Regions from separate parts of the Citricoccus sp. GCM10030269 genome, predicted to be linked through region 1. Evidence: riboswitches for the same ligand, from Rfam matches in the RefSeq annotation. Region 1 holds a riboswitch; each other region holds the start of a gene.

Region 1 (3,266 bases):
GTCCTTGATGACCAGCGACAGAGGGTTGTAGGTGGCGAAGTCGATGTTCAGCTCATCGGTGGAGCCGCCGTTGCCCTCGGCGTTGGCCCCCTCAGCGGAGTCTTCGCCGGGCACGCAACCCGTGAGGGCGAGGGCGGTCGCGGCCAGGGCGGCAGCGGTGAGAGTCAGACGTGAACGCATGGGGATGCCTTTCAGTGAGGTGCAGGAGGTGCAGGAGGTGCAGGAGTGCAGTGAGGTGCGAAGAGGTGCAGTGCCGGTATGACGTCTGTACCGGTATGGCCTCAGTGCCGGTGAGCGTCGACGCCGAGGCCGGCCAGCAACTCGGACCGCAACTCGGCGAGCTCTGCCGAACCTCGGTCGCGCGGCCGATGGCCAGGGACGGTCAGGAGGGTGCGGGCCGTGGCCCCTGGGAGGGCTGTCGGGTCCGGATCCCGTCCCAGGAGCAGGATTCGGTCGGCCAGCTGGAGTGCCTCGTCCACATCGTGGGTGACCAACAGGACGGTGGTGGCGGTCTTGGCGTGGATGTCCAGGAGCAAGTCCTGCATCTTCAGCCGGGTCAAGGCGTCCAACGCCCCGAAGGGCTCGTCCAAGAGCAGCACCCCTGGCCGGCGAGCCAGGGCGCGGGCCAGTGACGTGCGCTGAGCCATGCCACCAGAGATGGCGCGTGGGCGGTGGTCGGCGTGGGCGGCCAAACCGACCAGATCGAGCAACTGGTCCACCCGCTCACGGCCCTCTGATCGTCCGGTGCCGTGCGGAAGCCCGAGCGCCACGTTCTGATGGAGGGTGCGCCAGGGCATCAGGCGTGGTTCCTGGAAACCCACAGCGGTGCGCGCATCGTAGGGACGCACGGGGGAGTCGCCGATGATGAGGTCCCCGGAGTGGCCCTGATCCAAGCCGCCGGCGACCCGCAGCAAAGTGGATTTGCCACACCCTGACGCCCCGATGATGGCCAGGACCTCGCCCGGTGACACCGTCAGGTCGATATCCCGCAGAACCGCCCGCTCGCCCTCGGCGGTCGGGAAAGACCGGCCCACGGAATGGAACGCGAGCGAAAGGCTCTGGCCGGTGCCCGCGGACGCAGTCCGCGCCTTCGCATGACTCGACTCGGCCAGGGCAGTCAACAGCATCACTCTCCATCGGTTCTGGCATGAGCACCGTGACCCGGCGATAAACCGGTGGGTTGCTGCGGCGTCTTCGAGCCAGATCTCTCGGCCGCTCTGGATGGTTGGTGGGTCAAGTGAACCAGGAGGCGAGGGGAGGGAGTAATGAAATGTCACCTTTCGTCACATGCGGACCCCTGGGCGTACCCCCGAGGTCTCACGCGTGCTCGGCGGGGACCGACGCGTCGAACTGTGACGCTCGAGTGGCCTGTACAGGGTCCGAACTGGTCTCATAGAGTCACATAAACCATCCAGAGCGGCCGAGAGATCTGGCTCAGCGACGCCGCAGCAACCCGCCCATCAGGGGTCCGGGTGCTACCGCCAGGACCGATGGAGTTGTTTCGATGCATCTTGGGTCTGCGACCGCCCCCTATCCCGCCCTCACTGCCCGCTTCCTGCCCGTCTTCGAGGAGGTCGCTCGAGGTGAGGCTGCCCGGGAAGCCGGGCGGCACCTGCCGTTCGCGGCTCTGGATCTCTTGCGGGACCAGGGGCTGGGAGCGCTCTCCGTGCCCCAGGACGCCGGAGGCCTGGGCGCCGGCCAGCAAGACGCCTATCGGCTGCTGATGGACCTGGCCGCGGTGGACGCCAACACCGCCCACTTGGTCCGCAGTCACCTCAGCTTCGTGGAGCACGTGCTGGCTCAATCGGATGAGGGCCGGCGAGAGCGGTGGCTGCAGCGCGTGGTGAACGGCGAGTTCGCCGGCAGCGCCCTGTCCGAGCACCGGGGGAGCGGCCTGGGCGAGGTGGGCACGACCGTGAGTCAGGATGCCGCCGGGAGTCTGATCATTCGGGGCACCAAGTACTACACCACCGGCTCCATCTTCGCCACGTGGACCCTGGCCACCGTCCGACTCGACGCCAGCGTCCAGGCCGGGATCCGGCGTCGGGTCCTGCCGACCGGCGAGCAGAAGCGGGACGGAACCGCGCTCGCCGTCGTCAGGGTCCGTCAGCCCCGCGCCACCGTCAAGGACGACTGGGACGGCTTCGGCCAGCGGCTCACCGGCACCGGGACCATGGAGTTCTCCGGGGCCGGTGTGGAGGAGCTGCTGGCCATGCCGCCGCCCGGGGGCCCGGTTCCCCTGCACCACGAGAACACCCTGATGGCCCTGCTCGCCGGGATCGGCCGTGCGGCTCTGCGCGATGGGGTGGAGCAGACGCGCAACCGGCGCCGCTCCGCCAATACCGGCGGGGGGCTGACGCCGCGCGACGACGACCAGCTCCTGGGCATCATCGGCGAGCTCTCAGCCCAACAGGCCACGGCTGAGGAGCTGGTGCGCGCCGCCGGCCGGGAACTGGACGCGGCACTGGCGGGCGACGACGGCCAGGAGGATCCACACGGCTCGGACGCGATGCAGCGGGCGGCACTGGCGGCCCACCGGGCGCACGTGATGGTGCCCAAGCTCGTGCTGGACACCTGTACCCGGATCTTCGACACGCTGGGAGCCTCCGCCACCAGTACCGAGCTGCAACTGGACCGGCACTGGCGGAATGCCCGGACCATCGCCAGTCATGACCCGGCGGCCTTCATGGCCCGCATGGTCGGCGACTGGGAGGTCAACGGCACCCAGCCGGTCCCGTATCTGGCGACCGGGCGAGTCTGAGCCGGGCCGCGACCCAACAAACGACCAACACATGACTGAACAGCCAAGAGACCAAACGACCATCACGAAGAGAAGGACCACGATGTCTGAACCGTCAACCGAACCGAACAACTCGCCCGGGCCCTCGCCGGAGGCGCTGCCCGAGGGCGTGCCCACCACGGCCGCCGGCCGGCGCGAGATCCTGTTCAACGCCTTCGACATGAACTGCGTGGCACACCAGTCCCCGGGCCTGTGGCGCCATCCCGAGGATCATGCCCGTGACTACAACACCCTGCACTACTGGATGAATCTCGCCCAGACGCTCGAGAAGGGTCTGTTCGACGGGCTCTTCATCGCCGATGTGCTCGGTCCGTACGACGTTTTCGGTGCTTCCGACGAGGCCACTCTCAAGGCCGGAACCCAGGTCCCCGTCAATGACCCCATCCTGGTGATTCCGCCGATGGCCGCCGTCACCGAGAACCTCACCTTCGGTGTCACCGCCGGCACCGCCTACGAACATCCTTAT
Region 2 (3,266 bases), on a different contig from region 1:
TGGCGGAGAAGTGAACGAAGATGTCAGCGGAGTTGTCGTCCGGAGAAATAAAGCCGTAGCCCTTTTCTGCGTTGAACCACTTGACGGTACCGGTGGCCATGTTGAGCCTCTTTCTTTGGGGTGTTACCCCGCCAGTGTTCCGACGGGGGCGAAGCGGCGTGTGCGAAACCGCTTCCCAACGCCCCGTCCAATCCGAAGATTGACCGGCCCGAAAGGGTACGGACTTACTGCTACTACTACTTCTGGTTTCTATAGTACGGGACGAAGGAGGGGGTAGAACACCCCTTTCTTCAAATCAGCTCTGACGGGACGTTAATTCGCCCACAGCGCAGCATGGGCGATGAGTGGTCGAGGGTCGCCCAGCTGCCGGCCACTCAGCTCCTCGGCGGCCATTCACGCAGCTTGTCCATCTGCCGACGGTCCCGTTTGGTGGGCCGGCCAGTACCGCGGTCGCGCCGGGGAACCGCGAGGAACTCTCGGGGAACCTGCTCGGGGGAGTGGTCGATGTAGTGGCGAACGGCCTCAGCCGCTCCGACGCGTTTGGTCAGAAGCCCAGTGACTTCCAGGATCCGTTCTCGCCCCGGCTGACGGACTCGAATGGTGTCGCCTGGCTTGACTGCCTGGGCAGCCTTAGCCGGCTGCCCGTTGAGGCGGACGTGCCCGGCACGGCAGGCCGCCGTCGCCGCAGACCGCGTCTTGTACATGCGCACGCCCCACAACCACGAGTCCAGACGGACCTGAGTGGGTGATGGAGCAGCGGGCATGCCGATGAGTTTAGTGGCGGATTACTGATTGCCCTCGGCGGTGCGCAGGTTGCGGAAAGCCGAGCGGTGGAAGACCAGCGGCTCATACTCGGAGGAGTGGTCGTGCACTCCGTGAACCTCCAACAGCACCATCTTGTGGTCACCGGCCGGCAGTTCGGAGTAGACGGTGGTGTCCAGCCACAGGGCCGCCCCGTCCAGGAAGAGCGCGCCGTGGTCGTTGGCGCGGATGTCCAGGCCGGCGAAACGGTCGCCGTCCTTGGACGCCAGCTGACGGCAGACCATGGTGTGGTCCTCACCGAGGATCGAGATGCCGATCCGATCAGCCTGCTTCAGCCGGGGCCACGTGCGGGAGGTGTTCTGGACGGCGAAGGACACCAAGGCCGGTTCGAGTGAGACGCCCACGGTGAAGGACGAGGCCACCAACCCCTCCTTGACGCCGTTGGCAATGCCGGCCAGGGCAGCGACGCCGGAGGGGAAGTGGGAGAAGGCCGTCCGTAGGGTCTGGGTGGACAGATCCTGATCGAGATCGGCAGGGCGGTGGAAGTCGTTGGTTGCCAGTGCGGTCATGTCGGTCCTCCGATCAATAGCGAATCTGACGGGGAGCGCACCTCGGGCTAATCCCCAGGGCACCAGCAGAAACGCGGTACTTGCCCGCCGGGGCATCCGGAGGGCCGAATCCTCACCTGGAGCACCCCACTACTGCGTGAAGAGGGTTGCCGTCCCGCAAGCCAGGGCTGTAACAGCGGGAACTCGTGATTCCGGCCCCAGCGTATCGACGCCGTTCTGTGAGGGTCAAAGACTTCCGCGAACTGTGAACTCCCGTGACATGTTTTTCCTGAGACCAGCTGCCCTGCTGGCCCACCACCTGCCCCACTACGCCACTATTCATACCTACTGGAAACGCAGCGATACGGCGTGGCCGTGGGCGGGAAGTCCCTCGGCCTTCGCCAGCGCGGAGATGGTGGTGTCCAGTTCCTTCAGCGCGGTCTCCTCATAGCGGATGAGCTGCTGCAGGCGCAGGAAGCTGACCGTGCTCAGACCGGAAGAATGGCGGGCCGATCCGCCTGTGGGCAACACGTGGTTGGAGCCGGACGAGTAATCGCCCAGGGGCACGGGGGAGTGGGGGCCCACGAAGATGGCGCCGGCGTTCTTCACCCGACGAGCCGTCTCTAGCGGATGGACGGTGTGGATCTCGAGGTGCTCGGCGGCATAGGCGTCGGCCACGGCCAGTGCCTCGTCCACGGTCTGGACCAGCAGGATCCCGGACTGAGGACCGCCCAGGGCCTGGCGGATCTGCTCCTCGTGGAAGGAGCCGGGAACCTGACGATCGATCTCGGCCACCACGTCCCGGGCCAACTCTGGGGAGGTGGTGATGAGCACTGAGCCGGCCATCGGATCGTGTTCGGCCTGGCTGATCAGGTCCGCGGCCACCCAGCGGGCGTCGGCGGTTCCGTCGGCCAGCACGGCGATCTCGGTCGGGCCCGCTTCGGCGTCGATGCCGATGGTGCCCAGCAGGGCGCGCTTGGCCGCGGCCACGAAGATGTTGCCCGGCCCCGTCACCAGGTCGACGGGGGCGCAGGCCCGGGCGCCGTCGTCGTCGTTCACGCCGTAGGCGAACATGGCCACCGCTTGGGCGCCGCCGGCGGCGTAGACCTCGTCCACGCCGAGGAGCGCACACGCGGCAAGAATCGCCGGGTGCGGCCGTCCGTCGAAGTCTTTCTGCGGCGGGGACGCCACGGCGAGAGAGGCGACGCCGGCTGCTTGGGCCGGAACCACGTTCATCACCACGGAGGAGGGATAGACGGCGCGGCCGCCGGGCACATACAGGCCCACGCGGTGCACGGGCATCCAGCGGTTCTCCACGATGGCGCCCTCGCCCAATTCCACTTCGGAATCCGGGGGCAGCTGTGCGGCGTGGACCTTCCGGGCACGGGAGATGGACTCCTCCAGGGCGGTCCGCACCGAGGGGTCCAGCGACTCGAGTGCTTCAGCGATGGCCTCGGCCGGCACCCGCAACGACGGCGGCCGGATCCCGTCGAACTGTTCGCCGAGGTCCAGCACGGCCCGGACGCCCTCGGTGCGGACGCGGTCCAGGATTGGCATCACCTTCGGGACGGCGCTGGCCACGTCGAGTTCAGCGCGGGGCAGCACGGTGGCAGGGTCGACAATGCGGCCGCGCAGGTCCGTGGTCGAAAGCATGTAGGGGCTCCTGTGTGTTCCGCCGGTGTGTGGTTCAGCGTCCATTCTCCACCCGTTCAGGTTCGACAAAGTCCTGGATGTCAGACTGGAGACATGCCGAAATTGTCCTCGTTCGCAGACCTGTCTGCCTCCGTCGTGCCTCACACGGTGCTGGCCACGACGGCCGAACTGTCGACGGAATCCAGCGCAGTTCCCGAAGACATCTCCGGGAATGTCCCTGACACCGTCCAGGACGGGGCCCGGGGCGCCGTCGACTCGCTGGGGCCGTTCTGGGGCATTGTCTCCACGGTGGCGATCTCGGTG
Region 3 (3,266 bases), 180 kb from region 1:
TTCATGACGAAGGCATTGAAGTGCAGCGGGGTCCGGCGGGCGTGCTGGGTGCTCATGGGATTCTCCTGAGGAGTGGGTAGGTCTCGGGTGAAGGGATGCTCGGTTGGTCCGGGTGGTCCAGGTGGTTCGGGTGGTCCGGGTGGTTCGGGTGGTTCGAGGCGCAGAGTGACAAGACCACGTCACTCTGGTGGGGGCACGGTCACTTTGCGCCAGAGGGGGCGGAGCCGATGCGGTAGGACCGGGCGGGCGGAATCCCGTTGACCTCCCAATCGCCGATAATCCGGGCTCGGTAGATCAAGGGATTGTGGCTGGCCAGAACGCGGGCATTGCGCCAATGACGGTCCAGCGCTCGGGAGCGGCTCACCGCGGAGGCGCCGCCGACCTCGAATAGCCGGGTGGTCGCGGCCAGCACGTTCTCCGCCACCACCTGTTGGGCCTGGTAGACGCGGACGTACACCGCGTTGACGTCGTCCTCCGGCAGCTGTTCGCCGGCCGCCTCGCGTTCCAACAGACCGCCCAGGGCGGTGACGACGGAGTCGACGGCGGCCCGAGCGGCGAACGCGGCGGAGGAGATCTCCCCGACGATCTGCAGGACTTGGGCGTCATCCCGGGGCAGTTCGGCCGCCCCATGACTGAAGGAACGCCGTCGCCCCTGGACGTACTCACTCACATCTCGCACGGCGGCCTGCGCGATGCCGGCTAGCGTCGCCAAGTGAATGAATTGCCAGGTGGCCTGCCCCGTGGCCACTCGCGTTCCGTCGTCGAGGCCGCCGACGTAGACCTCCTCGGCGGCCACGGGGGTGTTCTCGAAGATCGTGGTCCCGGACGCGGTCAGCTGCTGACCGAAACCGTCCCAGTCGTCCAGCGCCGTGACTCCCGGCGCGTCCGCGGGCACCACGGCGGCGATCTCCTCGCCGTGGGCATCCACGGCGGCCACGATGATCCAGTCGGCGTACAGCGTCCCGGTGGAGTAGTGCTTCCGGCCGTTGAGTCGCCAGGTTCCCTCGACGTCCTGGACGAGGCGGGTGGTCCCCTCACCGATGGCATTGTTCACCTCTGTGATGGCATTCCCGACGACGGCCCCGCCGCCGATGCGGCGCAGCCACCGCTCGCGGAACGCCGGGTCTGGATGCCCGAGAATGTTCTCCTGGTTGACCAGGTGGGCCCGCAGCGCCTGGGTCAGGTTCGAATCGGAGGCTGCCAGCTCGATGATCAGCTCGGCGGATTGGGCGAAGTCGAGTCCGGATCCGCCGTAGTCGACCGGGACCCGCAGCGAAGTGAAACCGGCCTCGGCGAGGCGCCGGACGACGTCGCGATCAATGCTCCGCTCAGCCTCTCGCGTGGCGGCGCTGTCGGCGATGGAGGCGAAGATCGGGGCGAGCCCTTCGCGGAGGTTGGCGAACCGGTCGGCGGTCAGGAATCCGGTGGCGAGGGCGGTCATGGCGAGGCCTTTCCGTCATGGCCCACCGCAAGACTGCGCCGGAGAACGACGGTGTGCACAGCTGTTCAGAGCCGACCGGCCCAGTACACGCGTCCTCGGTGGTGCCGTACTTGCCCCTCGGCGGTCGCCGGGGGCCGAATCATCACCTGGAGCACCCCACTACAGCGAGAGGGTTGCCGTCCGGTCAGCCAGGGCTTCACACCGGAGCTCGTGATTCTTCACAGAACGTTAGGGACGGCTCTGGGCACCGTCCAGCACGGTCGTCATCTTTCGCCGTTTCGCGCGCTCGAATGGACCTCGAGCGCGGATGGCGTCGCCCGGCGCCAGAATGTGACCCGCCATGACGACGCTGTTGCCGAATCCGAGACTCGGCCACGCGCAGGTCAGCCGGCGTACGCGGGTTCGGCCTTCTTGACCCGGCCGATGACCCACATGGTCACCGGAGACAGCACGATTTCGACCACGGACTTGAACACGAAGCCGACCACCACGTAGTTGAGGAAGGTGGGGACGTCCGTGATGCCGATGACGCCGGCGGCGATGGAACAGAACACCAGGGTGTCGAGGAACTCGCCGAGCAGAGTGGAGACCGCGAGCCGGCCGAAGAGCAGGCGCTCCCCGGAGCGGCGCTTGAGCCGGACCATGAGCCAGGAGTTCGCCAGCTGGCCGATGAGGAAGCCGAGCAGGGACCCGAGGACGATCAGCGGCACCGGCGCCAGGGTGCGGACCAGCGCGTCCTGCCCCGCGTACCACTCGGCGCCGGGCAGCGCGATGACGATCCAGTAGCACAACGCGGCGAAGACGGAGAGGGCGAAGGTGGTCACGATCGCCCGCCGGGACGCGCGGAATCCGTAGACTTCGGACACCACGTCACCGACGATGTACGCGAGCGGGAAGAGGAAGAATCCGCCGTCGGTCACGATCGGGCCGAAGGTCACGCCCTTGGTGGCACCGAGATTGGACAGGATGAGCACCACGGCCATGATCGCCGTGAAGACGGCGTATAGGCCGGTGCCGGTGGGGGCGAAGCGGGCGGGGGCAGGGTCAGTCTGGGTCACGTGGGGTCCTTGGGGTGGTGGTTCGCCGCACGCCTTCCCGAGGAGACGGCGCCGGCTGTATTAGCACTCACTGCTGTCCGGACGCGGCGGCTGGCGGTCTCTGCGACCCCGCACGCACCTGCTGCCCCAGGTGGCGTCTCGAACAGACCCTGATTCTTCCATATCCGCCGTCGACGGACCCGAAGACTAGTCGACGATCATGGCCTCCAAATCGGGCTCCCGGTCGATGAAGTCGTACTTCACGGCGAGTTCACCCATCGCCTGGAGCTGTTCCTCGCGGATCTCGCCGCCGAGGTCGTCCAGCTTGAGGCTCGTGGCGACCTCTTCGGGCAGGCTCAGGAACTCCGGAAGCAGCTTCTTGGCGTCATCGGTGTTCTCTTCCGTGGCGGCGAGCGCCTCCGTGATGGCCGCCTGGAACTTCTCCACGGTTTCGGGGTTCTCCTCGGCGAAGGTGCCGGAGGTGAAAGTGACCATGGTGGGCATGCCCTCAATGGAGTCGCGGAACGAGTAGCCGAGGAGCTCATTGTCCGGATTGTCCAGGGCCGTGGTCAGGAACGGTTCCGGGATCCAGATGGCGTCCGTGTTCCCCTGGTCGAGCTGAGCCGGCATGTCCTGGAACGGCATTTCGGCGAACTTGACCGCCGCCGGGTCAGCACCGCCCTGTTCAGCCAGATCCATGAGCGTGAGATCTCCGAGAGTGCGCAGTGCGTTGATGGAGGTCGTCTTTCCGGCCAGGTCACCGTAGTCCTCGATCCCGCTGTCCTTGC

Evidence for each region. Region 1 has a riboswitch for S-adenosylmethionine ahead of ACFQQD_RS05280 (acyl-CoA dehydrogenase family protein). Riboswitches for the same ligand answer to the same signal wherever they lie in the genome.
Region 2: another riboswitch for S-adenosylmethionine. It lies ahead of ACFQQD_RS13650 (flavin reductase family protein); the one in region 1 lies ahead of ACFQQD_RS05280 (acyl-CoA dehydrogenase family protein).
Region 3: another riboswitch for S-adenosylmethionine. It lies ahead of ACFQQD_RS06095 (acyl-CoA dehydrogenase family protein); the one in region 1 lies ahead of ACFQQD_RS05280 (acyl-CoA dehydrogenase family protein).

What each region holds. Positions count from the first base shown of each region.
Region 1 covers NZ_JBHTCV010000002.1:474,787-478,052, forward strand. Annotated here, with positions in the region: gene ACFQQD_RS05270 (aliphatic sulfonate ABC transporter substrate-binding protein) at 1-180, opposite strand, end outside; gene ACFQQD_RS05275 (ABC transporter ATP-binding protein) at 282-1,127, opposite strand; SAM riboswitch class I at 1,131-1,228, opposite strand; SAM riboswitch class I at 1,405-1,497, shown strand; gene ACFQQD_RS05280 (acyl-CoA dehydrogenase family protein) at 1,505-2,761, shown strand; gene ACFQQD_RS05285 (LLM class flavin-dependent oxidoreductase) at 2,844-3,266, shown strand, end outside.
Region 2 covers NZ_JBHTCV010000006.1:140,227-143,492, forward strand. Annotated here, with positions in the region: gene ACFQQD_RS13640 (cold-shock protein) at 1-100, opposite strand, end outside; gene ACFQQD_RS13645 (RNA-binding S4 domain-containing protein) at 375-764, opposite strand; gene ACFQQD_RS13650 (flavin reductase family protein) at 786-1,331, opposite strand; SAM riboswitch class IV at 1,403-1,522, opposite strand; gene hisD (histidinol dehydrogenase) at 1,656-2,963, opposite strand; gene ACFQQD_RS13660 (mechanosensitive ion channel family protein) at 3,057-3,266, shown strand, end outside.
Region 3 covers NZ_JBHTCV010000002.1:652,257-655,522, reverse strand. Annotated here, with positions in the region: gene ACFQQD_RS06100 (LLM class flavin-dependent oxidoreductase) at 1-56, opposite strand, end outside; gene ACFQQD_RS06095 (acyl-CoA dehydrogenase family protein) at 200-1,441, opposite strand; SAM riboswitch class IV at 1,543-1,657, opposite strand; gene ACFQQD_RS06090 (queuosine precursor transporter) at 1,825-2,499, opposite strand; gene ACFQQD_RS06085 (ABC transporter substrate-binding protein) at 2,686-3,266, opposite strand, start outside.